Regions from separate parts of the Stenotrophomonas geniculata genome, predicted to be linked through region 1. Evidence: riboswitches for the same ligand, from Rfam matches in the RefSeq annotation. Region 1 holds a riboswitch; the other holds the start of a gene.

Region 1 (5,908 bases):
CCCTGGCTGAAATCGCGCGGCATACGCTGCGCAATGAATTCCGCCACATCGACCCGGCCAGTGCCAAGGTGCGGCTGGTCGAAGCCGGTCCGCGCGTACTGTCCTCGTTCCCGGAAGTGCTTTCGCTGAAGGCGCGCCGGCAGCTGGAAAAGCTGGGCGTGGAAGTGCTGACCGGCACTCCGGTGAGCGACATCGACAGCCAAGGCTTCAGGCTCGGCGATCAGTTCGTGCCGGCACGCACGGTGGTGTGGGCCGCCGGTGTGGCCGCTTCACCGCTGGCGCGCACGCTGGAGGTGCCGCTGGACCGCGCCGGGCGCGTGCAGGTGCAACCCGACCTCACCCTGTCTGGCCACCCGGAACTGTTCGTGGCTGGCGATCTGGCCGTATTGAACCAGGCCAACGGCAAGCCGGTGCCTGGCGTGGCGCCCGCGGCCAAGCAGATGGGCAAGTACGTGGCCGAGGTGATCCGCGCGCGCCTGCACGGCAAGCCCGAACCCGGCCCGTTCAAGTACGCAGACTTCGGCAACCTGGCCACGATCGGCCGCATGGCTGCGATCGTGCACCTGGGCCGGCTGCAGCTGTCCGGTGTGCTGGCGTGGTGGTTCTGGCTGGCCGCGCACGTGTTCTTCCTGATCGGCTTCCGCAACCGCATCGTGGTGCTGCTGAACTGGGCCGTGGCGTACTGGAGCTACCAGCGCAGCGCGCGCATCATCTTCGGTGATGACCAGGACGACCGGCGACCGAAGCGCTAGGGCCGCACGCATGCTCCTGTAGCGCCGAGCCATGCTCGGCTGCACTTCGCGCGGTTTGCAGAAGCCGAGCATGGGCTCGGCTCTACGGCGCCTTCGGTTTCGGGTACCACAGTGCGTTGACGATTACCCAGCGCTGGTCGAAGCGCCCCATGTGGAAGTAGTCGACAAACCACGGCGTTTAGCGAACAGCAGGGCGATCGTGGACATCCGGGTCTCCAGCGCTGAGGGCTGGGCGATCATGGCATGTGCGAGCCGCATCCACGCATGGCGTGGATCTACTGTAGAACCGGGCCCATGCTCGGCTTCACCATCAGGCAGCAGCAACAACAGCCGAGCGTGGGCTCGGCTCTACAGAAGCGCGGGATCCGGCGCCTGCAGCCAGGCCAGCTTGCGTTCGCGCGGCTGCTGCTTGAGCTGCCATTCGGCCCGTGACGCGGCGGCCCGGTCCGGGTACTCGCGCACGGCCAGCACGCGCAGCGGTGGCCGCGCCCGGGTGTAGCGCGCGCCCTTGCCGGCCTGGTGGGCAGCGAAACGCGCGCCCACGTCGGTGCTGATGCCGGCGTAATAGCTGCCATCCCGGCATTCGAGCAGGTACAGGAACCAGGGGCGGAGGGACGGGGCCATGCCCGGATTATGCCGTGCTGCACTGCAGCGGATATACTGGCGGCCGAATGCAGGAGAGAGGCGCCGCGCTGGCGCCCGCCGAAGGCGCAGGCTCCCATGATCGCTCAGGCCGGTGGGCTGGAATCCCACCAACCATGCATTCGACTCGCCGAGCTGGAGAGAGGTCACCGGGCACGCCCGGGACGATCCGCCGAAGGGGCACGCGGCCCATGCCGCTGAACTCTCAGGCAAAAGGACAGCGGGAGCGGCACCGGTCATCGTCATCCCGTCATTGCGCAGGCAGTGGCGGTAGTCGCGCATGGCCGGCCCCACCGCGCCCGGAGCCTGTCCCATGCTGCTGTCCGTCATCTACCTGATCGCCATTTCCGCCGAAGCCATGACCGGCGCACTGTCCGCCGGCCGCCGCCGCATGGACCTGTTCGGCGTGGTCATGATCGCCTGCGTCACTGCCCTCGGTGGTGGTTCACTGCGCGACATCCTGCTCGGCCACTATCCGCTGGGCTGGGTGAAGCATCCCGAGTACCTGGGCTTCACCGTATGCGCGGCGCTGATCGCCACCTGGGTCGCACGTTGGATGCACCACTTCCGCCGCACCTTCCTGGTACTCGACGGCCTGGGCCTGATCGCCTTCACCCTGATCGGCTGCTCGATCGCGCGCGAAGCCGGCCATGCGATGCCCATCGTGCTGATTGCCGGCATGCTGACCGGCGCGTTCGGCGGCGTGCTGCGCGACATCCTCTGCAACGAGGTACCACTCATCTTCCAGAAGGAGCTGTACGCGATCATCGCGCTGCTGACCGGCGCGGCCTACCTGTTGCTGCTGCACTGGGGCGTGGCCGATGCCACCGCAATCCTGTGCTGCCTCGGCGGCGGCTTCGCGCTGCGCCTGCTGGCGATCCACTACCGCTGGGAAATGCCGAAGTTCGTGTACCACGACGAAGTGCATTGAACGATAGCGTGTTCGCCGGGCATGGCCCGGCGCTACCCTTCGCACCCTGCACCACCCCGGCGATGTACCTGGCGCTGTCGCTCATGCGCAGCGCCAGGCGCATCGCCGGTGCAGATGGGCCGGACTCCAACTCCGACCGGCCCTGATCGCGGCCGCACCCCCGCAGGCGCTGGCCGCCATCCACACACGTGCCGCACTCAAGCGGCTTCGGACACCTTTACGTCGCGACGGGCGCGCACGGCCGCGGCCAGTCGCTCCAGCACCGTCACCGTGGTATCCCAGTCGATGCAGCCATCGGTAATGCTCTGACCGTAGACCAGCGGCTGGCCTTCCACCAGTTCCTGGCGGCCACCGACCAGATGGCTCTCGATCATCACGCCAACGATGCGCTGTTCGCCGTCTTCCAGCTGAACCGCGATGTCGTCGATCACCTTCGGCTGGTTCTCCGGGTTCTTCAGGCTGTTGGCATGGCTGGCGTCGATCATCAGGCGCGCCGGCAGCTTGGCCTTGGCCAGCACCTGGCAGGCCTCGGCAACACTGCCTGCGTCGTAGTTCGGCTGCTTGCCGCCGCGCAGGATCACATGGCAGTCGGGGTTGCCGGTGGTCGACACGATGGCGGTGCCGCCCTGCTTGGTGACCGACAGGAAGTGATGCGGATTGGACGCAGCACCCACCGCGTCAGCGGCGATCTTCACGTTGCCATCGGTGCCATTCTTGAAGCCGACGGGGCACGACAACCCCGAGGCCAGCTCGCGATGCACCTGGCTTTCAGTGGTGCGTGCGCCGATCGCGCCCCATGCCACCAGGTCGGCGATGTACTGCGGCGAGATCACGTCAAGGAACTCGACACCGGCCGGCAGGCCCAGCTTGTTGATGTCGCGCAGCAGGCCGCGTGCGATGCGCAGGCCCTTGTCGATCCTGAAGCTGCCGTCCAGGTCCGGATCGTTGATCAGGCCCTTCCAGCCCACCGTGGTGCGCGGCTTCTCGAAGTACACGCGCATGACGATTTCCAGTTCACCGGCCAGCGCGTCGCGCAGCGGCTTCAGGCGCTGGGCGTACTCGATGGCGGCCTTCGGGTCGTGGATCGAGCACGGGCCTACCACCACTGCCAGGCGGTCGTCGCGGCCATGCAGGATCTGGTGCAGGGCCGCGCGCGAGGCGCTGACGGTGTCGGAGGCTTCATCGTCACAGGGCAGCATCGCCAGCAGCTGGGCAGGCGGTGTCAGCGGTTCGATGGTGCGGATACGCAGGTCGTCGGTGTGCGGGGGCATTGCGGGAGATCTCCGGAACGTTGGGGGTCCCCAGCGTGGCGGCATGAAAAAAGCCGCCAGGTTCGCTGGCGGCTTTCGGGAATGCGTCTGAAGCTTTCTTCAGGGTGAGCGCAATCCTTCCTCCGCCGGTGGCTTCGGAAAGTAATACCAGTAAAAGCTGGTGGGGGCTGCGTTCATGGGATCTATTGATAGCACAGCTTTTGCGCAGTGCAAAATGTTTCATACGCAACTGGGGACGCGGTTCAGCGAGATGCGCGCCAGCCCGGCCTACGCGGCGGTAACCACGCAACGTCGCTCATTTGCCATGCACTTCCACGTCCAGCAGCAGGCCCTCATGGATGTCGGCCCAGCGTTCCAGCACGCGATCCAGTTCCTGCCGGGCCTCGTCCAGCTGCTCGGGGTTGAGCAGGGAACGCGCGGTGTAGAGGTCGGAAACCAACCGCCGCAGGGCCGATTCCTGGATGGCCACCGACGGCCCCTCCAGCCCCGGCAACTGCAACGCCGGGCTGTCGCCAAGAGGGCCGAACAGCGTGACCTGGAGCGTGCTCTGCATGATCGACTTCCCTGCGGATGGACATGGGCAATGTCCTGTTTACCGCGTCCGGGTGACAGGCGCATGTGCCACCCATGCCGAGGACCGGGATCTGCCGGCGTCTGCCGCCCCGCTACAAGGCGGCCAGGTCGGCCAAGTGCTGGGCCATGCTGTCCATCGCGCCCACCGCATGGGTGGTGGTGAAGTACTCATGCCAGCCGGTAGCGGCAATGCCAGCCACCAGCGCATCGACCTCCTCGCGGCTCGCGCAGCGCCAGACCGCATAGAACTGTTCATCGCTGCTATGCGGTACGTCCCTGGCAATGCGGCCCATCGCCAGCGGCGTGATGCGGGCTGGATCGAACTGCTGCATGCCGGCGCCAATACGGGCGAAGAAGGCATTCCGCTGCTCGGGCGGCAGTGTGGTCCAGGCCGGCGTGGCGGTATAGAGCTCGATGAAGGTGTGCGACATGGTGGTTCTTCCTTGAGGTTGACGGGGTTGCGGGTTTGTCGGCCAGCATCCGGCACTACCGGAGCGAGCGCAGTGCGCGTTTGCGGATGTAGGCGTTGGCGTCGCTGCGGCGCTCGTGCTGCCAACGCGTGCACAGCACGCGCAGCCACTTCGGCTGAGTCTTGCCGGCATCATTGAGCCAGTTGCCGACCGAATCCTGCACGTAGCGTTCCGGGTCGTCAGCCAGTGCTTCCAGCATCGGCAATGCATGTTCAGGGTGCTGCTTGAACAGCGCGATATGTGTGGCCCAGACACCGCGCGGACGCATTGCTTCGCAGGCGAAGCGGCGCAGGTACGGCGAAGTTTCCTGTGTCCACGGTTGCAGGTACTCAAGCGCCTGCATCGGCGCGGCAACGATGTCCGTGCGTAGTGCCAGCCACGCCCATTCGCGCACACCGAAGTGTGGATCGTCGGCCAGCGTGCGCATCTGCTGCAGCTTCTCTGCCAACGTCGCGCGGGCATCGCTGCCGATCAGGTAGCAGGCCCACCCGCGCACGGTGTCGGACGCATGGTCCTGCCATTGCACGGGATCGCCCTGCCCCGCCTCACGCAGCAGTTGCGCAGCCAAGGCCATGCGCAGTGTGATGCCCTTGCCTGAAGCATCCTGCATGCGTTGCAGCGCTTCCGGTGCAAGCGCAGGCGCTACCACCTGCAGCAGCGCGGCGAAATCCACCGCCAGGCATTCAGCCAGATGGCTGGCGGCGACGCTGCCAGTGTTGAGGGCATGCAGCCGTTCCGCCGCAATCGCCGGGCTCATGCTGCAGGCTCTCGTCCGGCATCGGTGTGCTGCCAGACCTTGTGCAGCAATCGCGACAGGTGCTGCTGTTCATCGGAGTCCAGAGCATTGAACAGGCCACCGATCCACTGCGTGTGCTGGTCGAACAGCGTCTCGGCCAAGCGCTTACCCGGTCCCGTCAGTACGATCTGCAGGCGGCGGCCATCCTCGGCATCGCAGCGACGCTGCAGCAGTCCTTCGCGCTGCAGGCCATCCAACAGGCCGCTGATGGTGGCGCGGGTCACGCCTGCGCGCTCGGCCAGCACGTGGGGCGGCAACGTGCCGCCAGCCCCATGCAACAGGAACAGCACGATGAAGCGACCCTCACTGAGCCCGTGTGGTGCCAGCCGGGCGGCGCAGTCGCGATCGATTGTCGAGGACAGCGACAGCAACTGGAAGCACAGATGCAGCTGGGCGACATTGGCGTGGCCGCGCCGCCGGGCCTCGTCCAGAAGGGCGCCATGCTTTGCCTCGAGCATCATGATTTCCGTTAT
Region 2 (5,908 bases), 700 kb from region 1:
AGCAACCGCTACGGCTGGGTGCAGGATCGCTTCGGCGTGTCGTGGCAGTTGAGCCTGGGGCAGATGCCGGACCCGTGATCGGATGTTTGTGGGTGTGGACTTTGGTCCACACACCCTCATGAAAACGGCCCGCTTGCGCGGGCCGTTCTCTTTACCGATGCAGCGAGGAATCAAGCCTCGACTTCATCATCCTTGTAGGCATCGACCGGAATGCAGGCGCACATCACGTTCTTGTCGCCGTACACGTTGTCCACGCGCGCCACCGGCGGCCAGTACTTGCTCTGCTTCAGGCTGGCCAGCGGGAATGCAGCCAGTTCACGCGGGTAGGCGTGGGTCCACTCGCTGGCGGTCACCGCGGTGGCGGTGTGCGGCGCGTTCTTCAGCGGGTTGTCCTCGCGGTCCAGGCGGCCGTCTTCGATCGCGGTGATCTCCTCGCGGATCTGGATCATCGCGTCGATGAAGCGATCCAGCTCGTGCAGCGATTCGCTCTCGGTCGGCTCGACCATCAGCGTGCCAGCCACCGGGAAGCTCAGGGTCGGTGCGTGGAAACCGAAGTCGATCAGGCGCTTGGCCACGTCCTCGGCGCCGATGCCGCTGGTCTTCTCCAGCGGGCGCACGTCCAGGATGCACTCATGCGCCACCAGGCCGTTGCGGCCGGTGTACAGGGTCTTGAAGTGCGGTGCCAGGCGCTTGGCGATGTAGTTGGCGTTGAGCTGCGCGACCTGGGTGGCCTTGCGCAGGCCTTCGCGGCCCATCATCGCGATGTACATCCAGCTGATCGGCAGGATCGAGGCGCTGCCGAAGCTGGCCGCGCTGACCATGCCGACCGGGCCGTTGTCACCCAGCTTGCCCGGCAGGAACGGCGCCAGGTGCTCCTTGACCGCGCACGGGCCAACGCCCGGGCCGCCACCGCCGTGCGGGATGCAGAAGGTCTTGTGCAGGTTCAGGTGCGAAACGTCCGAACCCCACTTGCCCGGCTTGGCCACGCCGACCAGGGCGTTCATGTTGGCACCGTCGGTGTACACCTGGCCGCCGTGCTTGTGGATGATCTCGCAGATCTCCACCACCTCTTCCTCGAACACGCCGTGCGTGGACGGGTAGGTCATCATGATCGCGGCCAGGCGGTCGCTGTACTTCTCGGCGTTGAGGCGGATGTCCTCGACATCGACGTTGCCGTTGGCATCGGTCTTGGTCACCACCACCTTCATGCCGCACATCTGTGCCGAAGCCGGGTTGGTGCCGTGTGCCGAATCCGGGATCAGGCAGATGTCACGGTGATCTTCGCCGCGCGAACGGTGGTAGGCGCGGATCGCCAGCAGGCCGGCGTACTCGCCCTGCGCGCCGGAGTTCGGCTGCAGGCTGACCGCGTCGTAGCCAGTGCATTCGACCAGCATCGCTTCCAGCGTGTCGATCAGTTCCTTGTAGCCCAGCGCCTGGTCGGCCGGCACCAGCGGGTGGATCTGCGAGAACTCCGGCCAGGTCACCGGGATCATCTCGGCGGTGGCGTTGAGCTTCATGGTGCACGAGCCCAGCGGGATCATCGTGCGGTCCATCGCCAGGTCCTTGTCGGCCAGCGAACGCAGGTAGCGCAGCAGTTCGTGCTCGCTGTGGTGGGTGTTGAACACCGGATGGGTCAGGAACGCGGACTGGCGCAGCAGGCCGGCCGGCAGCGCGTCGGCGGTGCTGGCATCCAGCGCGTCGACGTCCAGCGAAGCACCGAACACCGCAGCCACGGCGACGATGTCGGCGCGGGTGGTGGTCTCGTCCAGGCTGATGCCGACCGAGTCGCTGTCGATTGCGCGCAGGTTGTAGCCGGCGGCGCGGGCCTTGGCATGGATCTCATCGGCGTGCACGCCGGTGACATGCAGGGTGTCGAAGAAGTCGCCACCAACCTGCACGCCGGCATTGCGCAGCGCTGCGGCCAGGATCGAGGCCAGGCGATGGGTGCGGCGGGCAATGCGGGTCAGGCCTTCCGGGCCGTGGTAAACGGCGTACATCGAGGCCATCACCGCCAGCAGCACCTGCGCGGTACAGATGTTGGAAGTCGCCTTCTCGCGGCGGATGTGCTGCTCGCGGGTCTGCAGGGTCAGGCGGTAGGCCGGGTTGCCCTGGGCATCGACCGAAACACCGATCAGGCGGCCCGGCATCGAGCGCTTGTAGGCGTCACGGCAGGCCATGAAGGCGGCGTGCGGGCCACCGAAGCCGAACGGCACGCCGAAACGCTGGCTGTTGCCGACCACGATGTCCGCGCCCCATTCGCCCGGGGCGGCCAGCAGGGTCAGGGCCAGCAGGTCGGTGGCCACGGCCACCAGGCCGCCGCGTGCGTGCACGGCATCGACCAGCGCCTTGTAGTCGCCCACCTGGCCGAAGGTATCCGGGTACTGCAGCAGCAGGCCGAAGGCTTCCGCTTCCAGCGCTTCGGCCGGGGTGCCGACGCGCAGCACGATGCCCATGGGCTCGGCGCGGGTACGCAGCAGTTCCAGCGTCTGCGGATGCACGGCGTCGTGCACGAAGAAGGTGTCCGACTTGGACTTGGCCGAACGCTTGGCCAGGGTCATCGCTTCAGCAGCGGCGGTGGCTTCGTCCAGCAGCGAGGCGTTGGCGATTTCCATGCCGGTCAGGTCGGCGCACAGGGTCTGGAAGTTGATCAGCGCTTCCATGCGGCCCTGCGAGATTTCCGCCTGGTACGGAGTGTAGGCGGTGTACCAGGCCGGGTTTTCCAGGATGTTGCGCAGGATCACGTTCGGCGTGTGGGTGCCGTAGTAGCCCTGGCCGATGAAGCTGCGCAGCACGGTGTTCTTGTCGGCGATCGCACGGATCTTCGCCAGTGCCTGTACTTCGGTCATCGACTCCGGCAGCGCCAGCGGTGCCGGCGACTTGATCTTGGCCGGTACGATGGCATCGGTCATGCCATCCAGCGACGCGTGGCCGACGACATCGAGCATCTGCGCGATCTCGGCGTCGTTGGGGCCGATGTGGCGCTCGACGAACGCGTTGTGGTGCTCGAGCTCACGCAGGGAAGGGGTGTTCTGGGACATGGCGAAGGATCCGTCAGGAAAGGGCACACGCACGGGCACAAGCCGCCGGTCGGCGGTCTGCGGGGCGCCCCTCTGTCCTTTTGCCTGAGAGTTTAAAAGCGCGGAAAACCGCAGCTTCGTGCCCCTTCGGCGCCGGATCGAACCGGTCTCTCCAGAGTTGTGTTACGGGTGGTATCGGGCCTGAGCGATTACGGGCGTTGCGCCTTCGGCAGCGGTGTTCCGCTTCTCCCACCGTGTTGCCCGCCGATTATAGCCCGTTGCGGGCCCGGCCAGCGGCCGCCGGTCGGTGCCGCCGCGCCTGAATGGCCGATGGCCCGGCCGTGCGTTTTGTGCAGTGCTGCATGGCATCAGGCGCAATCCCCACCTATGATGGGCGGATACCCGAATTCATCTGGCGCCGTCCCCGTTGTTGCGGGACCGGCGCCCGCCGTGCGTGCCCCGCATGGCCCTGCCGGACGCTTCCTCCATGACCGCCGCTGTTGCCCCTTCCACCCGCCGCATGGCCCTGCTGCTTGCCGGCCTGGCCATGTTCGGCCCGTTCTCGATCGACACCATCTTCCCGGCGTTCCCGCAGCTGGCCCAGCGCCTGGCGGTGGACGAGGTGGCGGTGCAGCAGACCATCAGCGTGTACCTGCTGTTCTATGGCCTGATGAGTCTGGCGCACGGCCCGCTGTCCGATGCCTGGGGCCGCAAGCGGGTGATCCTCGGCGGTCTGGTGGTGTTCGTCGGCGCCTCGGTCGGCTGCGCGCTGTCCACCGACCTGTCCACGCTGCTGGCGTTCCGCGCGCTGCAGGGCCTGTCGGCGGGTGTCGGCATGATCGTCGGCCGCGCGGTGATCCGCGACCTGTACCACGGCCACGATGCCCAGCGGCTGATGAGCCAGGTGTCGATGCTGTTCGGCATCGCTCCGGCCATCGCACCGATCATCGGTGGCTGGATCCTGCTCAGTGGCGCCGGCTGGCCGCTGATCTTCTGGTTCCTGGTGGTGTTCGGGCTGGTGCTGTTGGCGGCCACCGCGCGCTTCCTGCCGGAAACCCATGCGGTCGAGGCACGGGTGCCGCTGTCGCCGCGCGTGCTGCTGCGTGACTACGTGCGCATCGGCTTCAACCCGCGCTTCCTGCGCCTGGCGCTGGCCGGCAGCATCGGTTTCGGCGGCATCTTCCTGTACATCTCCTCGGCACCGGTGTTCGTGATGCAGCACCTGCACCTGGGCGAGGGCGGTTTCGCCTGGTTGTTCATCCCCACCATCGGTGGCATGACCACCGGCTCGTTCCTGTCCGGGCGCATGGCCGGGCACACCACGCCCACACGCCAGGTCGCCATCGGTTTCAGCCTGTGCGCGCTGTCGGCGCTGCTGAATGTCGGCTACGTGGCGCTGTCGCCGCAGTTCGTGCTGCCGTGGGCGGTGCTGCCGATCTTCCTGGGCGGCATGGGCATGGCCCTGATCTTCCCGATCCTGGCCTTGGCGGTGCTGGACATGTACCCGCACCAGCGCGGCCTGGCCTCGTCGCTGCAGGCCTTCGTGCAGCTGATGATCAGCACCGTGGTGGCCGGCGTGGTGTCGCCGCTGCTCAGTGCCAGCCCGCTGCACCTGGCGCTGGGCCAGGCCGCGTTCTTCGGCGCCGGATTTGTTTTCTGGTACTGGGAACACCAGCGTGAACGCGCGGCGCAGGCAGCCTGCACGGGCCATTGAGCAGTGCGCAGGGGTAGGGCAGGCCGCGATGCCCGTAACGCTTGCGGCGAGGAACGACCGGACTAGGCTGGGGACTCCAGCCAGCCGGTGCGTGGATGCACGACAGCCAGCCGATCCGATGTCGTTGCATGAGGTTCCCCCATGGCTGCGCAGCAGACCTATCGCCTGTTCGAGGTGGCGCTGAAGGAGCGCCGCGTTCTTTCCCCTTCCCTGGACCGCATGGTGTTCACTGGTGCCGACGTGGCGCGGATGAAGACCGAAGGCCCGGACCAGCGCATCAAGGTGTTCTTCCCCTTGCCCGGCCAGGACGTGCCGCAGGTGCCCAGCGGCGAGGACTGGTATCCGCGCTACCGGGCGCTGCCGGACGACCAGCGCCCGCCCATGCGCACCTACACCATCCGCCACCTGCGCGCCGAGCAGGGCGAGGTCGACGTTGATTTCGTGCTTCATGGCGAGACCGGGCCGGCCTCGCGCTGGGCCATCCACGCGCGACCGGGCGACCGCGTAGTGCTGCTGGCCCCCGATGCCGACTGTGCTGACAGCAGCGAAGGCTGGGAATGGAAACCGCCGGCGGGAGTCGGCCAGGTGCTGCTGGTGGCGGATGAAACCGCGCTGCCGGCGGTGGCCGGAATTCTTGAGGAACTGGCGGCCATGGTCGACCCACCGCGCACGCTGGCGCTGCTGGAGGTGGCGCAGGCCGGTGATGCGGTGCACTTGAAGGCGCCCTCCAGCGCCGAGCTGGTCTGGCTGCCGCGCGGGCAGGCTGCCTACGGACAGCCGTTGCTGCAGGCGGTCCAGGCGCGGTTGGCAGCGACCTCGAGCGTGGCTGCCGGCGATGCGCTGGAGGAGATCGACGTCGATACGCAGATCCTCTGGGAGCAGGCCGATACCCGCGTGGCCGGTCCGCTGTATGCCTGGGTGGCGGGTGAGGCGGGGGCGGTGATGGCGATCCGCCGCCACCTGGTGCGCGATTGCGGGCTGGACCGCCGCGCGATCACCTTCATGGGCTACTGGCGGCATGGCAAGGTGCTGGACTGACCTGACTGGATCGAGCACGCGTGAAGCAGCGCTGCGGGCGGGGTGCGCTATCCTTGCGCCCCCCTTCGCAGCGGTACCGCACCATGTCCACCAGTTCCAAGACCCGCCGCGACCAGCGCCGTCGCCAGGAAAAGCAGGC

What was found. A riboswitch is a leader RNA that binds a small molecule or an ion and turns the genes downstream of it on or off. The one in region 1 is predicted to bind glycine.
Region 2: linked by a shared signal. The riboswitch ahead of gcvP (aminomethyl-transferring glycine dehydrogenase) and the one ahead of RI032_RS11090 (trimeric intracellular cation channel family protein) in region 1 are both predicted to bind glycine.

The regions. Positions count from the first base shown of each region.
Region 1 covers NZ_CP140571.1:2,388,603-2,394,510, reverse strand. The annotation lists gene RI032_RS11105 (NAD(P)/FAD-dependent oxidoreductase) at 1-752, shown strand, start outside; partial or broken gene RI032_RS11100 (nuclear transport factor 2 family protein) at 835-930, opposite strand; gene RI032_RS11095 (GIY-YIG nuclease family protein) at 1,101-1,376, opposite strand; glycine riboswitch at 1,417-1,506, shown strand; glycine riboswitch at 1,520-1,623, shown strand; gene RI032_RS11090 (trimeric intracellular cation channel family protein) at 1,708-2,325, shown strand; gene RI032_RS11085 (3-deoxy-7-phosphoheptulonate synthase) at 2,523-3,596, opposite strand; gene RI032_RS11080 (hypothetical protein) at 3,892-4,149, opposite strand; gene RI032_RS11075 (DUF6616 family protein) at 4,262-4,600, opposite strand; gene RI032_RS11070 (DNA alkylation repair protein) at 4,656-5,396, opposite strand; gene RI032_RS11065 (MarR family winged helix-turn-helix transcriptional regulator) at 5,393-5,893, opposite strand.
Region 2 covers NZ_CP140571.1:3,084,254-3,090,161, forward strand. The annotation lists gene RI032_RS14095 (VOC family protein) at 1-78, shown strand, start outside; gene gcvP (aminomethyl-transferring glycine dehydrogenase) at 171-3,038, opposite strand; glycine riboswitch at 3,101-3,203, opposite strand; gene RI032_RS14105 (multidrug effflux MFS transporter) at 3,505-4,731, shown strand; gene RI032_RS14110 (siderophore-interacting protein) at 4,873-5,769, shown strand; gene RI032_RS14115 (hypothetical protein) at 5,853-5,908, shown strand, end outside.